DNA from 4 places in the Streptomyces sp. NPDC014006 genome. Region 3 is predicted to be linked to each of the others. Evidence: riboswitches for the same ligand, from Rfam matches in the RefSeq annotation. Region 3 holds a riboswitch; each other region holds the start of a gene.

Region 1 (4,490 bases), on a different contig from region 3:
GCACAGATGCTCACCGCCCTCGGGATCGGGTCGCTGGATCTGCTGTCCAACAACCCCGACAAGGCCGGCCAGCTGCGCACCCTCGGCCTCGACGTGCGCGACCGGGTGCCGACCGGTGTCTTCTCCACTCCGCACAACGTGCGCTACCTGCGCGCCAAGGTCCTGCAGACCCAGCACACGCTGCCCCTCGCCGAGCTGGCGGACCGCGGCGTGAGCTGAGCGCGGAGGACTCCGGCGGGACGCCGGGTTGACCCCCTGGAGGAACGTGGTCGTCGGGTGCCCCGCGGATGGCGTACACTGGAGTCACAACGACGCGGGGTGGAGCAGCTCGGTAGCTCGCTGGGCTCATAACCCAGAGGTCGCAGGTTCAAATCCTGTCCCCGCTACTGAAGGCCGAGGGCCGGAAGCCGAAAGGTTTCCGGCCCTCGGTTTTTTCTGTCGGCCGGCTCCTCCGGGCCTGCCGCCCGGCGTCATCCGGTCGGCCCTCACCACTCGCCGTCCGCGCCCGCACCGGCAAACCTGGACGGGCGGGACGACGACCGACAGGGACGGTGGGAGACGAGCGGTGCGGCCTGGTGACGCGACGGACGACGGGCCGTACCCCCGAACCGCTGGGCGCGTTCCCGAGGCCGGGAGGGACTCCCTGGCCGACGGGTGGGTTCCCGACGCCGGGACCGACCCCGGGGCCCGCGGCTGCGCCCCCGCCCTCGATCTCAGCCCCGGCGCACGCGCCCCCGGTGCCGCCGTGCGGCTGCCAGGTGACCCTGTGCCGGACGCAGGCCCTTGGGGCGGTGGGGAGCCGCGGCCCGAGGAGGGCCGGAGGATCTCCGTCGCGCGGGCCTTCGTCCGGATCCTGCCGGCGCTGCTGATCGCCGCCGGCGCGGTCTACGACTACTGCACCCCGTCCGACTTCACCGCGGCCCCCTTCTTCACCGCCGCGCCCCTGGTCGCGGCCCCGCTCTACAGCCGCCGCGGCACCGTGCTCACCGGGCTCGCCGCCGTCGCCGTCGTGCTCGGCCTGCACCTGACGATCGGCATCGTCTGGCACACGGACGCCGTCACCGAGCTGGTGACGGTCGCCACGGTCGCCGTCCTGGCTGTCCTGATCAACGCCCTCGCGCGCCGCAGCAGCGAGCAGCTCGCCTCCGCGCGCGAGGTCGCCGAGGCCGCCCAGCGCGCCGTACTGCCCGAACCCGCCGAGCAGATCGGCGTGTTCCAGATCGCCGCCCGCTACGAGGCCGCCCGCGCCGACGCCTTCATCGGCGGCGATCTGTACGCCGTTCAGGACAGCCCGTACGGTGTCCGGCTGATCGTCGGGGACGTGCGCGGCAAGGGGATGGGCGCGGTCGCCGCCGTGGCCGTGGTCATCGGGGCGTTCCGGGAGGCCGCCGAGCAGGAGGCCACCTTGGAGGCGGTCGCCCAGCGGCTGGAGCAGGCGCTGGCCCGGGAGGGCGCCCGGCGCGACGGGCTGGACGCGTTCGAGGGGTTCACCACCGCCGTCCTCGCCGAACTCCCGCACGGCGACTGGGTGGTCCGCGTCCTCAACCGCGGCCATCCGCCGCCGGTGCTGCTGTACGCCGACGGCACCCTGCGCACGCTGCTGCCCGCCGAACCCGCGCTGCCGCTCGGCATGGGCGAGCTGGCCCCCTGGCCCGACCGCTCGGAGGAGGCCGCGCTTCCCGGCGGCGCCACGCTGTTGCTGTACACCGACGGCCTCTCCGAGAGCCGCGACCGCCACGGCCGCTTCTACGACGTCGAGGCGCGACTCACCGGACGTGTCGTCACCGAGCCCGGCGCCCTGCTCGCCGCCGTCGCGAAGGATGTCCGGCGGCACTCCGGCGGCGGCATGGCGGACGACATGGCGCTGCTCGCCGTACGCCGACCGTGAAGGTCACCATGTGTGAGCGGACGAGCGCCCTGTGCATAACAATTGATGCACCATCACCGAAACAAGGTTTTGGACGTGACGCCTGAGGGGCGGTCAAGTCGCCCCTTTTGGGCCGGTCGTGGCGTGAAAGTCCAGGCCAAGAATGTTAATGATCAAGACGAACGGCTTGGAATCCGGCTACCCGGTCTATTAACGTTCGATAACGCAGCGCGGTCGTCCCAGCCGTCACAAGAGACGGCTCCGCGCTCACGCGCCGAATCCCGTAGGGAACCGGGGAACCACCACTTTGGGGTGAATCTCGCGTCAGCCGCCGTCGATCGACGGCCGGTATACGCGCGTAGGAGACCTTCCTGCTCCGAACCCGTCAGCTAACCCGGTAGGCGAGACGGAAGGAAAGGAGTACGCCCGCGTGGCGTCCAACCGGCCTGCCCCGACAGCCCCGTCCGTGCCGAACCAGCAGGGCCCCGAGACCTTGGTCTACGGCGGCCACCGCACCGACGAGGGCCCTTGGGAGGAGTGGAATCCCACCGAGGAGTCCGTCCGTCCCGTCCGCGGCCGGCACCGCGTCGCCAAGCAGCGCGGCGGACTCGCCCGCAGCTCCACCGTCCTCGGCGTCGGCGTTATCGCCGCCGTCGGCGCGGGCGGTATGGCCAGCGCGCAGACCGGCAAGCCGCCGGTCTCCATCTCCATGCCCGACCTGCCCTCGGTCGCCTCGCTGATCTCCGACCACGAGGACGACCGGCCCCAGGGCTCCGCCACCCCGCTCACCGACATGGGCGTCATCACCGACGACGGGCAGCAGGCCGCCGGCGCCGGTGAGACGCTGCGCAACCGGATCATGGCGCAGGCCGAGTCGCAGCAGGTCCAGGTCGACGTCAAGGCGCAGACCGCCGCCGAGGCCGCTGTCGTCAAGCAGGCCGCCGAGGCCGCCGCGCAGGCCGAGAAGGAGGCCGCCGCCAAGGCCGCCGCCGCGAAGGAGAAGGCGGAGGAGGAGGCGAAGAAGAAGGCCGAGGCCGAGCGCCTCGCCGAGCTCGCCAAGCAGTACGTGCTGCCGACCTCCTCGTACACCCTCACCTCCCGCTTCGGGCAGGCCGGCTCCATGTGGGCCTCCGGCTACCACACCGGCCTGGACTTCGCCGCCCCCACCGGCACGCTGATCAAGGCCGTTCACAGCGGCACCATCACCGAGGCGGGCTGGGCCGGCTCCTACGGCTACCGCACGATCCTCACCCTCGACGACGGCACCGAGCTGTGGTTCTGCCACCAGTCGTCGATCAGCGTCAGCGTCGGGCAGAAGGTCGCCACCGGGGACGTCATCGGCCGCGTGGGCGCCACCGGCAACGTCACCGGCCCGCACCTGCACCTGGAGGTGCACCCCGACGGGCAGGCCTCCGGCATCGACCCCATGGCGTGGCTGCAGGACAAGGGCCTCAACCCCTGACACCTCGTCCGGCTCCCGATCCCCGGCGGTCCTGACGGCACACCCCCCGACGTCAGGGCTGCCGGTTCGTGTGCGCCCAAGTGTTTGCCCGCTGTTGGTTTCCGTGCGGAATGGGCCGATGACGCCGGGGCGTTGAAACGGGGCATGACTGCTCTTCGCAAGCTCGGTGCGTCCGACCTCGAGGTCTTCCCGCTCGCCCTCGGCGGCAACGTCTTCGGCTGGACCGCCGACGAGACGACCTCCTTCGCCGTCCTCGACGCCTACAGCGCCGCCGGCGGCAACTTCATCGACACCGCCGACGCCTACTCCGCCTGGGCCGAGGGCAACCAGGGCGGAGAGTCCGAGACGATCATCGGCAGCTGGATCAAGGCCCGGGGCAACCGCGACGACGTCGTCATCGCCACCAAGGTCAGCCAGCACCCCGAGTACCGGGGACTGAGCGCGGCGAACATCAAGGCCGCCGCCGACGCCTCTCTGCGCCGCCTCGGCACCGACCACATCGACCTCTACTACACCCACTACGACCAGCCCGAGGTGCCGGTCGAGGAGATCATCGGCGCCCTGGACGAGCTGGTGAAGGCCGGCAAGGTCCGCCATATCGCCGCCTCCAACATCTCCGCCGAGCGCCTGCGGGCCTCCCTGGAGTTCTCCGACCGCGAGGGCCTCGCCCGGTACGTGGCGCTCCAGCCGCACTACAACCTCGTCTCGCGCGACACCTACGAGGGCGACCTCCAGGACGTCGCCGCCGGCGCCGGCCTCGCCGCCGTCCCGTACTACGCGCTGGCCTCCGGCTTCCTCACCGGCAAGTACCGGCCCGGGGCGAGCGTGGACAGCCCGCGGGCGGGCGGCGCCGCGCAGCACCTGAACTCCGAGCGCGGCCGCGCGGTCCTCACCGCCCTGGACGAGGTCGCCCAGGCCCATGACGCCCCCGTGGCCACGGTCGCCCTCGCCTGGCTCGCCGCGCAGCCGACGGTCGCCGCCCCCATCGCCTCGGCCCGCACCACGGACCAGCTCCCGGCGCTGCTGAGCGTGGCGGAGCTGACCCTGACGGAAGCGGAGCTGGCACGGCTGACGCGGGCGTCGGCCTGACCGACGCTCTCCGGCGTCCGCGGCGCTCGGTGACGGTTGCCGTTGCGGCTGCTACGACCGGTAGGGGTTGTA
Region 2 (4,490 bases), 850 kb from region 3:
TGGCGACCCGCACGCCGGGCGATCTCCTGAACCTGGTCGACTACCAGCCGATCGCGCTGTTCCACCGGTTCATCGCCCGCGATCAGGAGAAGTTCGCGGCCGCCCTGGCCGAGGCGCTCGCGCACCACGGCCGCTACTGGGAGGGCTCCTGCGACCCGCGCGCGCTGGTCGCCCTCGGCCCGCTGGCGCTGGCCTCACTGGCGTACGACGCGGGCTTCCCGGTGGACACGTCGTCGCCGTATCTGCCGACCCACCTCGTGCAGGGGAGCTGGTACGGGGAGTTCCCGACCTGACGGCGGGCCGAGGGGCGGTGCCGCCGCGGCCCGCCCCTCGCCGCGCGGTTCAGGCGACCGCAGCGATCCGCATCTTGATGTCGTCCGGTGACAGGGTGCCCTTGGCGGTCACATGGTCGCCGGAGGACTCGCCGCGCAGCCGCCGGCCGATCCACGGCACCAGGTACTCGCGCGCCCAGTGCACGTCGTCGCGCCGGACCTCGAGCGTGCCGCGCGGCGGCAGCGGCGGCCAGGGCTGCTCGGGGTCGGCCGGGATCCTCAGGCCGAGCGCCTGGCCGGCCCGCAGCGCCACGCGCGTGTGCCCCTCGGGCGACAGGTGCAGCCGGTCGTCGTCCCAGGCGCGGCGGTCCTGAACGGACTTCAGCGACCACAGGTCGAGTACCGGGCAGCCGTAGCGGTCGGCGATGGCCCGGACGTGCCCGTTGTACGTGGCGATCTTGCCGCGCAGATGCTTGAGCAGCGGGACGCCCCGGGTGTCGAAGCCGGTCGTCACCATGACCGTGCCGGCCGCCGCGGCGAGCTGCGCGACCGCCCTCTCGAACCGCTCGGCGACCTCGTCGGGGTCGGTGCCGGGCCGGATGATGTCGTTGCCGCCGGCGCAGAACGACACGAGGTCGGGGGCGAGTTCGACGGCCCGCGGGACCTGCTCGTCCACGATCTGGTCGAGGAGTCTGCCGCGTACTGCGAGGTTCGTGTAGGTGAAGTCGCCTTCGGGTCGCCGGTCGGCGAGGAGTACGGCGAAACGGTCGGCCCAGCCCACGAACTGCCCGTCGGGGCCGGGATCACCGACGCCCTCGGTGAAGCTGTCCCCCACCGCCACGTACGACCCGATCACTGCTCTGCTGTCACTCTTCGAATCGTCTGCCACAGCAGTCCATGATTCACCCTCGAATGTGACTTACGCGACCGTAGGCAAGGGTTGACGGGCGGTGAGATAAGCCACTCCACATGTCCGGCCGTGTCGGGAATAAGCGCTCCGGCCGGAAAACCCCGGCCGGTCCGGACACATCGAGGGGCCGGACACACCGAAGGCCGGACGCCCGTGGATCGGGGTCCGGCCTTGGTGGCGTGTCAGACGGGTGGCCGCCGGGGCGGCGCGGGGTCAGCCGACGGTGACGCCGTGGGCGCGCAGGTAGGCGACCGGGTCCACGTCGGAGCCGTAGTCCGGCGTGGTGCGGATCTCGAAGTGCAGGTGCGGGCCGGTCACGTTGCCGGTCGCGCCGGACAGGCCGAGCTGCTGGCCCGCGGTCACGGTCTGGCCGGCCGAGACGGAGAGCTGGGACAGGTGGGCGTACTGGGCGTAGTAGCCGTCGTTCAGCTTGATGACGACCTGGTTGCCGTAGGCGCCGCCCCAGCCGGCGGAGACGACGGTGCCCGCGCCGACGGCCTTGACGGTGGTGCCGGTCGGGACGACGAAGTCGACGCCGGTGTGGTAGCCGCTGGCCCACATGCTGCCGGCGGTGTGGTAGGCGGTGCCGATGGTGGCGCCGCTGACCGGGAGGGTGAAGCCGGCGGCGGTGCTCGTCGACCGGGCGGGCTCGGCGGCCTTCGCGGGCTTGGCGGCGGACTTGTGCGCGGGCGCCTCGCTCTTGTGCGACGGGGCGGCCTTGTGCGCCACGGCGGCCTTCTTGCCGAGGGTCAGCTTCAGACCGGGGTGGATGAGCGACGGGTCGCTGCCGACGACCTCACGGTTGTCCTCGTACAGCTTCTTCCAGCCGCCGGCGACATGCTGCTCGTCGGCGATCTTCGACAGGTAGTCGCCGGACTTGACGGTGTAGAGGCGCACCCCGGACCGCGTCGCCTTCTTCTCGGCGGACGGCAGGCTCTGGACGGCCTTGGCGGACACCGACTGGGCGGCGCTCTGCGGCGTGGCGGCGTGCGCTCCGGCGGCGCCCATGAGCGGCAGCGCGAGCGCGGCGCCACCGGTGCCGACGACGGCGAGAGTGCGGGCGAGACGCTGGGTCTTCGGACGACGGTGCTTACCCTTTGCGGGCATGGCGCTTTTCCTCTCCGGCGCCTGCGAGGTGAGCTGTCGGGTTCGGGCTGGAGATGCCCGGCCGCTGGGTGCGGCTTCACCCCATAGCCGTTCCGGGAACCGGAACAGGCGGTCGTACCTGTGGGTCCCCCGCTCCTGCCGTGCGTCGGGTGGGTGGGTGCGGTGCGCCGGACGGCGGCAGGATTCGGCGTCCGTCCGGATTCGGTGGGAACGTAAGCGAGCAGGACGCACAGGGACAAGCAGGAGGTTGCGTGAACGGGCGTTTATCGTGATCCAATGAGGGAATCCGCCGTCACACTGCGTGAATTCGATCTGCTGTCAGCTCGTCAATTCACCAGCAAATCCACCGCCATTACGTGGACATGACGTACGACGGACGGTCACGGTTATGACGCTCCTCACGCGCTCACCTTCCAGTGACCCCTATTTCCACGCGAGTTGGGAACAAGAGGCCAATTCGGGCAGAAAGCCCAGATGTGACGCCGAGGGATTACCAGCCCATTCGTACACCTCGGTCGGGAGGCCGGTGCAACCGGTTGCCCCGGGAATCCATGTCGTATCGTCGAAGGGCAGCCCGTCGGCCATTCGAGCCGCGTCGGCGGGTACGAGCGGGAGGAGCCCTTCGTGACGCAGCAGGTGCCGTCGACCGAACCCGAGCTGGCCGGAGTGCGCAACTTCCGAGACGTGGGCGGACTTCCCACGATCGACGGTCGGCGGGTGCGGCACGGCGTGCTGTTCCGCAGCGGCCACCTCGCTCACGCGACGCCCGAGGACGCGGCGTACCTCGCCACCCTGGGGCTGCACACGATCTTCGACTTCCGCAACGCGGCCGACCAGACGCTGGAGGGGCCGGACGTCGAGCTGCCGGGCGTGCGCAACGTCAATCTGCCGCTGTCGGACCCGGCGGACGGCGCCGAGTTCTGGAAGATGGTGCGCGACGGCGATCTCGAGCAGCTGCGCGGCATCCTCGCCGACGGCAAGGGAGCGAACCGGATGATCGCCTCCTACCGCACGATCATCAAGGAGCGCACCGCCGAGCACTCCCGGGTGCTGCACGCGCTCGCCGAGGACAACGTCCCGGCCCTGATGCACTGCGCCGCGGGCAAGGACCGCGCGGGCCTGTCGATAGCGGTCACCCTGCTCGCCCTGGGCGTGGAGAAGGACGCCATCGTCGAGGACTACCTGAAGTCCAACGAGAAGCACCGCCGCTACAAGGTGCGCCGCAGCGGCTCGGCCGAGTCGGCCTACACGCCCGAGGTGATGGAGCTGCTCAGCCCGCTCTTCGACGCGCGCGCCGAGTACCTCACTGCGGCGCTGGAGACCATCGAGGAGACCTGGGGCGGCGTCGACGCCTACCTGGAGCAGGGACTGCGGCTCACCCCCGAGACCCGGGAGCGGCTGCGGGCACGCCTGCTCGACTGAGCTGCGGAAGCGACCGCGCGGCCGGCCGTGCCCGCCGTGCCCGCCGAGGGGCCTACTGCCGGGCGCCCAGCTCGAACAGCAGCCAGACGAAGCCGGCCAGGACATGGCCGACGGCGATGTAGATGATGAGCCGGATCCACAGGGTCCGGGGGAACTTCTCCTCGACGTTGCTCATCGCGCCTCTCCAGGGTGGGCGGGCCCCAGGCACAGCGTGGCCGTGGGGCTCTGCAGCAGGGTGTGGACGAACAGCAGCTCCAGACCGGCGGGGTCGTCGGCGGCGATCCGGTGCGGGGTCATGGAGTCGAAGTGCGCGCTGTCCCCCGGGCCGAGCCGGTGGGTGGTGTCCCCCAGGCGCAGCCTGAGCCGTCCGGTCAGGACGTACAGCCACTCCTCGCCGGGGTGTACGCGCACGATGTCACCCTGCGCGCCATAGGGCACCTGCACCCGCAGGGCCTGCATACCGCGGCCCGGCGCGCCGGCCTGCCGGTACGTCCAGCCGCCGGCCGCCGTCGGCTCCATGTCGGAGCCGCGCACCACGGCGTCCCGCTCGGCGACGCTCTCGCCGAGCAGCTCCGAGACGGTCGTACCGTAGATACGGGCCAGCGCGAGCAGCATCGGCAGCGAGGGCTGGCGCTGCCCGGTCTCCAGGCGGGACAGATGGGCCGGGGAGAGTCCGGCGGCGCGGGCGGCGGCCTCCAGGGTGAGGCCGGCGCGGCGGCGCAGGGACCGCAGCTGCGGGGCCACCGCGGGCAGGCCGCCGGCCGGTTCCGCAGGGGACT
Region 3 (4,490 bases):
CAGAACGACACGAGGTCGGGGGCGAGTTCGACGGCCCGCGGGACCTGCTCGTCCACGATCTGGTCGAGGAGTCTGCCGCGTACTGCGAGGTTCGTGTAGGTGAAGTCGCCTTCGGGTCGCCGGTCGGCGAGGAGTACGGCGAAACGGTCGGCCCAGCCCACGAACTGCCCGTCGGGGCCGGGATCACCGACGCCCTCGGTGAAGCTGTCCCCCACCGCCACGTACGACCCGATCACTGCTCTGCTGTCACTCTTCGAATCGTCTGCCACAGCAGTCCATGATTCACCCTCGAATGTGACTTACGCGACCGTAGGCAAGGGTTGACGGGCGGTGAGATAAGCCACTCCACATGTCCGGCCGTGTCGGGAATAAGCGCTCCGGCCGGAAAACCCCGGCCGGTCCGGACACATCGAGGGGCCGGACACACCGAAGGCCGGACGCCCGTGGATCGGGGTCCGGCCTTGGTGGCGTGTCAGACGGGTGGCCGCCGGGGCGGCGCGGGGTCAGCCGACGGTGACGCCGTGGGCGCGCAGGTAGGCGACCGGGTCCACGTCGGAGCCGTAGTCCGGCGTGGTGCGGATCTCGAAGTGCAGGTGCGGGCCGGTCACGTTGCCGGTCGCGCCGGACAGGCCGAGCTGCTGGCCCGCGGTCACGGTCTGGCCGGCCGAGACGGAGAGCTGGGACAGGTGGGCGTACTGGGCGTAGTAGCCGTCGTTCAGCTTGATGACGACCTGGTTGCCGTAGGCGCCGCCCCAGCCGGCGGAGACGACGGTGCCCGCGCCGACGGCCTTGACGGTGGTGCCGGTCGGGACGACGAAGTCGACGCCGGTGTGGTAGCCGCTGGCCCACATGCTGCCGGCGGTGTGGTAGGCGGTGCCGATGGTGGCGCCGCTGACCGGGAGGGTGAAGCCGGCGGCGGTGCTCGTCGACCGGGCGGGCTCGGCGGCCTTCGCGGGCTTGGCGGCGGACTTGTGCGCGGGCGCCTCGCTCTTGTGCGACGGGGCGGCCTTGTGCGCCACGGCGGCCTTCTTGCCGAGGGTCAGCTTCAGACCGGGGTGGATGAGCGACGGGTCGCTGCCGACGACCTCACGGTTGTCCTCGTACAGCTTCTTCCAGCCGCCGGCGACATGCTGCTCGTCGGCGATCTTCGACAGGTAGTCGCCGGACTTGACGGTGTAGAGGCGCACCCCGGACCGCGTCGCCTTCTTCTCGGCGGACGGCAGGCTCTGGACGGCCTTGGCGGACACCGACTGGGCGGCGCTCTGCGGCGTGGCGGCGTGCGCTCCGGCGGCGCCCATGAGCGGCAGCGCGAGCGCGGCGCCACCGGTGCCGACGACGGCGAGAGTGCGGGCGAGACGCTGGGTCTTCGGACGACGGTGCTTACCCTTTGCGGGCATGGCGCTTTTCCTCTCCGGCGCCTGCGAGGTGAGCTGTCGGGTTCGGGCTGGAGATGCCCGGCCGCTGGGTGCGGCTTCACCCCATAGCCGTTCCGGGAACCGGAACAGGCGGTCGTACCTGTGGGTCCCCCGCTCCTGCCGTGCGTCGGGTGGGTGGGTGCGGTGCGCCGGACGGCGGCAGGATTCGGCGTCCGTCCGGATTCGGTGGGAACGTAAGCGAGCAGGACGCACAGGGACAAGCAGGAGGTTGCGTGAACGGGCGTTTATCGTGATCCAATGAGGGAATCCGCCGTCACACTGCGTGAATTCGATCTGCTGTCAGCTCGTCAATTCACCAGCAAATCCACCGCCATTACGTGGACATGACGTACGACGGACGGTCACGGTTATGACGCTCCTCACGCGCTCACCTTCCAGTGACCCCTATTTCCACGCGAGTTGGGAACAAGAGGCCAATTCGGGCAGAAAGCCCAGATGTGACGCCGAGGGATTACCAGCCCATTCGTACACCTCGGTCGGGAGGCCGGTGCAACCGGTTGCCCCGGGAATCCATGTCGTATCGTCGAAGGGCAGCCCGTCGGCCATTCGAGCCGCGTCGGCGGGTACGAGCGGGAGGAGCCCTTCGTGACGCAGCAGGTGCCGTCGACCGAACCCGAGCTGGCCGGAGTGCGCAACTTCCGAGACGTGGGCGGACTTCCCACGATCGACGGTCGGCGGGTGCGGCACGGCGTGCTGTTCCGCAGCGGCCACCTCGCTCACGCGACGCCCGAGGACGCGGCGTACCTCGCCACCCTGGGGCTGCACACGATCTTCGACTTCCGCAACGCGGCCGACCAGACGCTGGAGGGGCCGGACGTCGAGCTGCCGGGCGTGCGCAACGTCAATCTGCCGCTGTCGGACCCGGCGGACGGCGCCGAGTTCTGGAAGATGGTGCGCGACGGCGATCTCGAGCAGCTGCGCGGCATCCTCGCCGACGGCAAGGGAGCGAACCGGATGATCGCCTCCTACCGCACGATCATCAAGGAGCGCACCGCCGAGCACTCCCGGGTGCTGCACGCGCTCGCCGAGGACAACGTCCCGGCCCTGATGCACTGCGCCGCGGGCAAGGACCGCGCGGGCCTGTCGATAGCGGTCACCCTGCTCGCCCTGGGCGTGGAGAAGGACGCCATCGTCGAGGACTACCTGAAGTCCAACGAGAAGCACCGCCGCTACAAGGTGCGCCGCAGCGGCTCGGCCGAGTCGGCCTACACGCCCGAGGTGATGGAGCTGCTCAGCCCGCTCTTCGACGCGCGCGCCGAGTACCTCACTGCGGCGCTGGAGACCATCGAGGAGACCTGGGGCGGCGTCGACGCCTACCTGGAGCAGGGACTGCGGCTCACCCCCGAGACCCGGGAGCGGCTGCGGGCACGCCTGCTCGACTGAGCTGCGGAAGCGACCGCGCGGCCGGCCGTGCCCGCCGTGCCCGCCGAGGGGCCTACTGCCGGGCGCCCAGCTCGAACAGCAGCCAGACGAAGCCGGCCAGGACATGGCCGACGGCGATGTAGATGATGAGCCGGATCCACAGGGTCCGGGGGAACTTCTCCTCGACGTTGCTCATCGCGCCTCTCCAGGGTGGGCGGGCCCCAGGCACAGCGTGGCCGTGGGGCTCTGCAGCAGGGTGTGGACGAACAGCAGCTCCAGACCGGCGGGGTCGTCGGCGGCGATCCGGTGCGGGGTCATGGAGTCGAAGTGCGCGCTGTCCCCCGGGCCGAGCCGGTGGGTGGTGTCCCCCAGGCGCAGCCTGAGCCGTCCGGTCAGGACGTACAGCCACTCCTCGCCGGGGTGTACGCGCACGATGTCACCCTGCGCGCCATAGGGCACCTGCACCCGCAGGGCCTGCATACCGCGGCCCGGCGCGCCGGCCTGCCGGTACGTCCAGCCGCCGGCCGCCGTCGGCTCCATGTCGGAGCCGCGCACCACGGCGTCCCGCTCGGCGACGCTCTCGCCGAGCAGCTCCGAGACGGTCGTACCGTAGATACGGGCCAGCGCGAGCAGCATCGGCAGCGAGGGCTGGCGCTGCCCGGTCTCCAGGCGGGACAGATGGGCCGGGGAGAGTCCGGCGGCGCGGGCGGCGGCCTCCAGGGTGAGGCCGGCGCGGCGGCGCAGGGACCGCAGCTGCGGGGCCACCGCGGGCAGGCCGCCGGCCGGTTCCGCAGGGGACTCGGAGGAACTCATGTCCCCATTCAGCCGCAGGCTTGCCTCTGTGGCAAATTTGTTGCCTCAGAGGCAAAGTCTGCCACTGCCCGCGCGGCTCACCCACCCGGCCCGGCCCGGCCCGCCGTGTGCCGCTACCGGTTCGTCACGGCCTGCTTGATCAGCGTCTTGCCGAAGTCCCACATCAGCCCGTTGCCGCTGTGCGCGTCGTCCATCACGGCGGTGAAGGCGTCGACGAAGCGGTCCACGTCCGCCTCGTCGATGATCAGCGGCGGGATCAGCTTGATCACTTCGAGGTGGTCGCCGGAGACCTGGGTGAGGATCCGATGCCGCTGGAGCAGCGGCACGACCACCATCTGTGCGAACAGGCCCTTACGGGCGGCCTGGAGCATGGTCCAGCGGCTGCGCAGCTTCAGCGAGGCGGGCCGGCCGAACTCGATGCCGATCATCAGGCCTCGGCCGCGGACGTCGGCGAGCAGTTCGTACTTCTCGGTCAGCGCGGCGAGCCGGGACCTCAGCAGCTCGCCGGTCCTGCGCACCCCGGCGACGATCTGCTCCTGCTCCATGACCGACAGTACGGCGAGGCCGCATGCCATCGCCTGGGCATTGGAGCCGAAGCTCGCCGAGTGGACCAGGACGCGGTCCATGGACGAGTAGACCTTCTTGAAGATCCACTCCCTGCCCAGGGTGGCGCCCACCGGCACATAGCCGCCGGAGAGGGCCTTGGCGACGCAGACCAGGTCGGGTTCGACGCCGTCCTCGTGCTGGTAGGCGTAGAAGTCGCCGGTGCGGCCGAGGCCGGTCTGCACCTCGTCGGCGATGAGCAGCGCCTTGTGGCGGCGCAGCAGCTCCTGCGCGGCGCGCAGATAGCCGGGCGGGGCCTCGTGCACGCCCTTGCCC
Region 4 (4,490 bases), on a different contig from region 3:
GTCCACCGCGCCGACGGCCGCCCGGGTCACCGCGCGGGCGTAGGCGGGCGTCTGCAGCAGCCCCGGCACGACCGAGGTCTCCAGCGTGCGCATCGCGCTGGCCTGCGACTCCAGACTGATGAAGTCGCGGTACGTGGGGGGCAGCACCCCGCGGTAGGCATGCCACCAGTGCTCCCGGCCGCCGACCTGGGAGCCCGCCAGCACCAGCAGCAGGTCACGCAGTTCGTCGTCGTCGACGCCGTACGCGTCCAGCAGTAAGCGCACGTCGGACGGTTTCGCGCCACTCGAGCCGGTCTCGATCCGGCTGACTTTCGACTGGTGCCAGCCCACCAGCCGGGCCGCCTCCCCGCTGGTGAGTCCCGCCCGGGCGCGCAGCGCGCGCAGTTCGGCGCCCAGCTTCCGGCGGCGCACCGCGGGACCATGCTGCATGCGCCCCTCCTTACTCCGTCCGAGCCGCCCGGACACGGTCCGCCGTGGCAGAGTTCACCGCTTCGAGCGACAGATATATGCATAACTCGGTGGATCGCCTCCGGGAGCGGTGCGGTGATGGCAGTCTGGCGGCGAAGCACCAGTCCGGGACCGTACTCGAACCACCGGCTCCGTGCCGGACTGCGGTCCCGTGGGAAAGGGACGACGTCGCCATGGCAGACCACCTGGAAGCATCCATCACTCTGCCGAGCGATCCCGCCTCGGTGTCCGCGGCCCGCGGCTTCGTGGCCGGCACCCTGGCGGAATGGGGTCTGCCGTCGGACGCGGAGCTGGCGGACAGCATCCGGTTGATCGTCTCCGAACTGGCCACGAACTCCGTTCAGCACACGTTCGGGCAATCCCCGACGTTCACGGTGGACGTCGTGCTCGACCGCGACGAACTGCTGCGGATCGGCGTCACCGACAGTCACCCCCGCTTCCCCAAGCGGCTGCCGGCGGCCGTCCAGCAGGACAACGGCCGCGGCATGGTCATCATCCGCTGGCTGGCCGCCGAGTGCGGCGGCAGACTCCGCGTCCGCCCCACCCGCGAGGGCGGCAAGACGGTCGCCATCGAGCTGCCCTGGGCGCTCCCCCCGGAGCCGGTCCCCTCGCCGGGCCAGGCGGAACCGAAGCCACATCCCTGCTGAGCCGACGGCACGTCACATCGGCCCTATGGACCCCCCGCCGGGCGGCTGTCGTCGACGTCCGGCGGGGCGGCAGGAACGCGCTGAGCACGGCTGGGAGCCGCTGCCGGCCCTCCTCGGCTGAGCCACGGCGCGTCGGCGGACGGCACGACCGAGGAGGGCCGGCCGGTCAGCTCACCCGGCCGTACCAGACACTCCTGGTCCAGATCTTCTGCAGGCGCACCACGTCACCCGTCCTCGGGGCGTGCCAGATCTTGTTCTTCCCGGCGTAGATGCCGACGTGGTAGACGTTCGACCCCGAGTGGAAGAACACCAGGTCTCCGGCCTTACGGCTGCGGGCCGGGATGTGGCGCGTCCTGTTGTACTGCTGGGCGGCCGTACGCGGCAGCTTCTTGCCGGCCTTCTTGAACGAGTACAGCGTGAGTCCCGAGCAGTCGAACCGGCGCGGCCCGGTGGCGCCCCACTGGTACGGCGCGCCCTTCTTGGACGCGGCGATCTGCAGCGCCTTGGTCGCCGGCGTCGCGGCGGCGGCCTCCGAGGCGAGGCCCGGGACCACGATCGAGCCGCCCAACGCGGCGATGGTCAGGGCGGAAGCCGTTCCGGCCCGGGCCATGAGCGACGGGACACGATTGAGCGCAGTCATGCGCAACCCTTCGTCAGCCGCCTGTGAAGGATGACCTGTCGGATTCGGGCTGGCGAAGTAGCCCGGCCGCTGACGCGGCTTCACCCCAAGGGCAGCTCGGTCCGGTCGTGGCATGACCGTTCCGGCGACCCGTCGTGCTTGGGTCCTCCACTCCTGCCGATCCACTCCTGTCGACCGGTCATCCGGGCGGCGGCAGGACTCGGCGTCCGCCCGGATCGCCCCGCCGTTGTGGCGGGGGCTTGTCGTCAGTCAGGGATCTTGGCCCACAACTGTCCGAAAATCCCAACGGAACCGGGTATTTGTGGTGTTCCTCACCACTCACCCGTTCGGGTGGTTACCCCTGTGTTCGATGGGGAGTCCACTTGTCCGGCGAGCCCCGGACCAGCGGCGGAACCCTTCATTCCGCCCTCTCGCCCCGCCTCTTGCGCAACTCGGACCCCCCGAAAAAAAGGCGTGCGGATAGGCCGACAGTGGGTACGTCGTTCGGTCGGTTTGAACTCAGCTCGGGGCATACTCAACTCCCGTCCCGTGGCGGCACGGTGCGCTGGTGCATCAGCGTCAGCACGGCGCGCAGCGCCACCGCCTCGGCGACGAGCGCCCGCGCGGCACGCAGTCCCCGGTAGGTGTCGCGGGGCAGGCCGAATTGATCCGCCGAGCAGGTCGACGACCTCCAGATAACGGTCGATCAACTCACGCTCTGCTTGGGTGTGGGCGGGCAGTGGCGGAAGGCCGGGGGTCTGGAGCGACTCGAGGAGCTGCGGGAGGCGGAGGGGTCCGCGCAGGAGCAGACGGTCAGTCCGTCTCGGCAGGGCGCCCACTGACCCGGCGGTCCTCGTCGGGTATGGGGACGGTCTACCGCCGGTCATGTGATCATCAAAGGCTGGTTAACGTCGTTGAAACTCTGGCGGGCTAGCCTCCCGACCCATGCCACCAGGGGCTTTTCTGCCCGCAATTGAGCGCGGTCGGGAAATTTGTCTGTGTGTTACACCTGTCCCGTCGCGGTGGCTGCGGCAGCCGGACCCCGCACGGTCCGGAGCAAGGACTGTGAGGTGGGACGTGCAACTGACCCCGCACGAGCAGGAGAGACTGCTCATCCATGTGGCGGCCGATGTGGCCGACAGGCGCCGGGCCCGCGGCCTCAAGCTCAACCACCCCGAAGCGGTCGCCCTCATCACCTCCCACATCCTCGAGGGCGCCCGGGACGGCCGCACCGTCGCCGAGCTGATGGCCACCGGACGCAAGCTGCTCACCCGGGACGACGTCATGGAAGGCGTCGCCGAGATGATCCACGACGTACAGGTCGAGGCCACCTTCCCGGACGGGACCAAGCTCGTCACCGTCCACGAGCCGATCATCTGACGGGGGACCCGCCATGATTCCCGGAGAGATCCTCTTCGCCGAGGACCCCGTCGTGTGCAACGAAGGGCTCGAGGTCACCCGGCTGACCGTCCTCAACGCCGCCGACCGTCCCGTCCAGGTCGGCTCCCACTACCACTTCGCCGAGGCCAACCCCGGCCTGGAGTTCGACCGTGCCGCCGCCCACGGCAAGCGGCTGAACGTCGCCGCCGGCACCGCCGTGCGCTTCGAGCCGGGTCTGCCGGCCGACGTCGAACTCGTCCCCCTCGCCGGTGCCCGCGTGGTGTCCGGCCTGCGCGGCCAGGTCGGAGGTGCCCTCGATGCCTGAGATCTCCCGCGGCGCCTACGCCGACCTGTTCGGCCCGACCACCGGCGACCGCATCCGGCTCGCCGACACCGACCTGCTGATCGAGATCGAGGAGGACCGCTCGGGCGGCCCCGGACGCTCCGGCGACGAGGCCGTCTTCGGCGGCGGCAAGGTCATCCGCGAGTCCATGGGCCAGTCCCGGGCGACCCGCGCGGACGGCACCCCCGACACCGTGATCACCGGCGTCGTCATCGTCGACCACTGGGGTGTGATCAAGGCCGACGTCGGCATCCGCGACGGCCGCGTCACCGGCATCGGCAAGGCCGGCAACCCCGACACCATGGACGGCGTCCACCCCGACCTCGTACTCGGCCCCGAGACCGAGGTCATCGCGGGCAACGGGCGTATCCTGACCGCCGGCGCCATCGACGCGCACGTGCACTTCATCTGCCCCCAGGTCGCCGACGAGGCCCTCGCCTCCGGCATCACCACCCTCGTCGGCGGTGGCACCGGACCCGCCGAGGGCTCCAAGGCGACCACCGTCACGCCCGGACCCTGGCACCTCGCCCGGATGTTCGAGGCGATGGAGGCCTACCCCGTCAACGTCGGCTTCCTCGGCAAGGGCAACACCGTCTCGCACGAGGCGATGCTGTCCCAGATCCGCGGCGGAGCCGCGGGCCTGAAGATCCACGAGGACTGGGGCGCGACCCCGGCCGTCATCGACGCCGCGCTGACCGTGGCGGACATGACCGGCGTGCAGGTCGCCATCCACACCGACACCCTCAACGAGGCCGGTTTCGTCGGCGACACGCTCGCCGCGATCGCCGGGCGCGGCATCCACTCGTACCACACCGAGGGTGCGGGCGGCGGGCACGCACCGGACATCATGACGGTCGTCTCCGAGCCGCACGTGCTGCCCAGCTCGACCAACCCGACCCGGCCGTTCACCGTCAACACCGTCGAGGAGCACCTCGACATGCTGATGGTCTGTCACCACCTCAACCCGGCCGTCCCGGAGGACCTGGCGTTCGCCGAGTCCCGGATCCGGCCCTCCACCATCGGCGCCGAGGAC

Evidence for each region. A riboswitch is a leader RNA that binds a small molecule or an ion and turns the genes downstream of it on or off. The one in region 3 is predicted to bind cyclic di-AMP.
Region 1: it holds a riboswitch for cyclic di-AMP, as region 3 does, so the genes downstream of both, ACF1GV_RS15145 (M23 family metallopeptidase) here and ACF1GV_RS11240 (peptidoglycan DD-metalloendopeptidase family protein) in region 3, are expected to answer to the same signal.
Region 2: it holds a riboswitch for cyclic di-AMP, as region 3 does, so the genes downstream of both, ACF1GV_RS07365 (peptidoglycan DD-metalloendopeptidase family protein) here and ACF1GV_RS11240 (peptidoglycan DD-metalloendopeptidase family protein) in region 3, are expected to answer to the same signal.
Region 4: it holds a riboswitch for cyclic di-AMP, as region 3 does, so the genes downstream of both, ACF1GV_RS20345 (C40 family peptidase) here and ACF1GV_RS11240 (peptidoglycan DD-metalloendopeptidase family protein) in region 3, are expected to answer to the same signal.

What each region holds. Positions count from the first base shown of each region.
Region 1 is NZ_JBICAJ010000003.1:627,740-632,229, forward strand. Features, by position in the region: gene ribA (GTP cyclohydrolase II) at 1-219, shown strand, start outside; tRNA gene ACF1GV_RS15135 (tRNA-Met) at 313-386, shown strand; gene ACF1GV_RS15140 (PP2C family protein-serine/threonine phosphatase) at 767-1,888, shown strand; cyclic di-AMP (ydaO/yuaA leader) riboswitch at 2,130-2,286, shown strand; gene ACF1GV_RS15145 (M23 family metallopeptidase) at 2,298-3,329, shown strand; gene ACF1GV_RS15150 (aldo/keto reductase) at 3,474-4,418, shown strand; gene ACF1GV_RS15155 (PrsW family intramembrane metalloprotease) at 4,470-4,490, opposite strand, start outside.
Region 2 is NZ_JBICAJ010000002.1:194,855-199,344, forward strand. Features, by position in the region: gene ACF1GV_RS07355 (immunity 49 family protein) at 1-293, shown strand, start outside; gene ACF1GV_RS07360 (SGNH/GDSL hydrolase family protein) at 343-1,128, opposite strand; gene ACF1GV_RS07365 (peptidoglycan DD-metalloendopeptidase family protein) at 1,396-2,289, opposite strand; cyclic di-AMP (ydaO/yuaA leader) riboswitch at 2,295-2,448, opposite strand; gene ACF1GV_RS07370 (tyrosine-protein phosphatase) at 2,914-3,711, shown strand; gene ACF1GV_RS07375 (DUF6126 family protein) at 3,764-3,886, opposite strand; gene ACF1GV_RS07380 (helix-turn-helix domain-containing protein) at 3,883-4,490, opposite strand, start outside.
Region 3 is NZ_JBICAJ010000002.1:1,042,669-1,047,158, reverse strand. Features, by position in the region: gene ACF1GV_RS11245 (SGNH/GDSL hydrolase family protein) at 1-236, opposite strand, end outside; gene ACF1GV_RS11240 (peptidoglycan DD-metalloendopeptidase family protein) at 504-1,397, opposite strand; cyclic di-AMP (ydaO/yuaA leader) riboswitch at 1,403-1,556, opposite strand; gene ACF1GV_RS11235 (tyrosine-protein phosphatase) at 2,022-2,819, shown strand; gene ACF1GV_RS11230 (DUF6126 family protein) at 2,872-2,994, opposite strand; gene ACF1GV_RS11225 (helix-turn-helix domain-containing protein) at 2,991-3,611, opposite strand; gene ACF1GV_RS11220 (aspartate aminotransferase family protein) at 3,725-4,490, opposite strand, start outside.
Region 4 is NZ_JBICAJ010000005.1:460,125-464,614, reverse strand. Features, by position in the region: gene ACF1GV_RS20355 (helix-turn-helix domain-containing protein) at 1-429, opposite strand, end outside; gene ACF1GV_RS20350 (ATP-binding protein) at 642-1,115, shown strand; gene ACF1GV_RS20345 (C40 family peptidase) at 1,282-1,755, opposite strand; cyclic di-AMP (ydaO/yuaA leader) riboswitch at 1,759-1,970, opposite strand; partial or broken gene ACF1GV_RS20340 (hypothetical protein) at 2,297-2,537, opposite strand; gene ACF1GV_RS20335 (urease subunit gamma) at 2,812-3,114, shown strand; gene ACF1GV_RS20330 (urease subunit beta) at 3,128-3,439, shown strand; gene ACF1GV_RS20325 (urease subunit alpha) at 3,432-4,490, shown strand, end outside.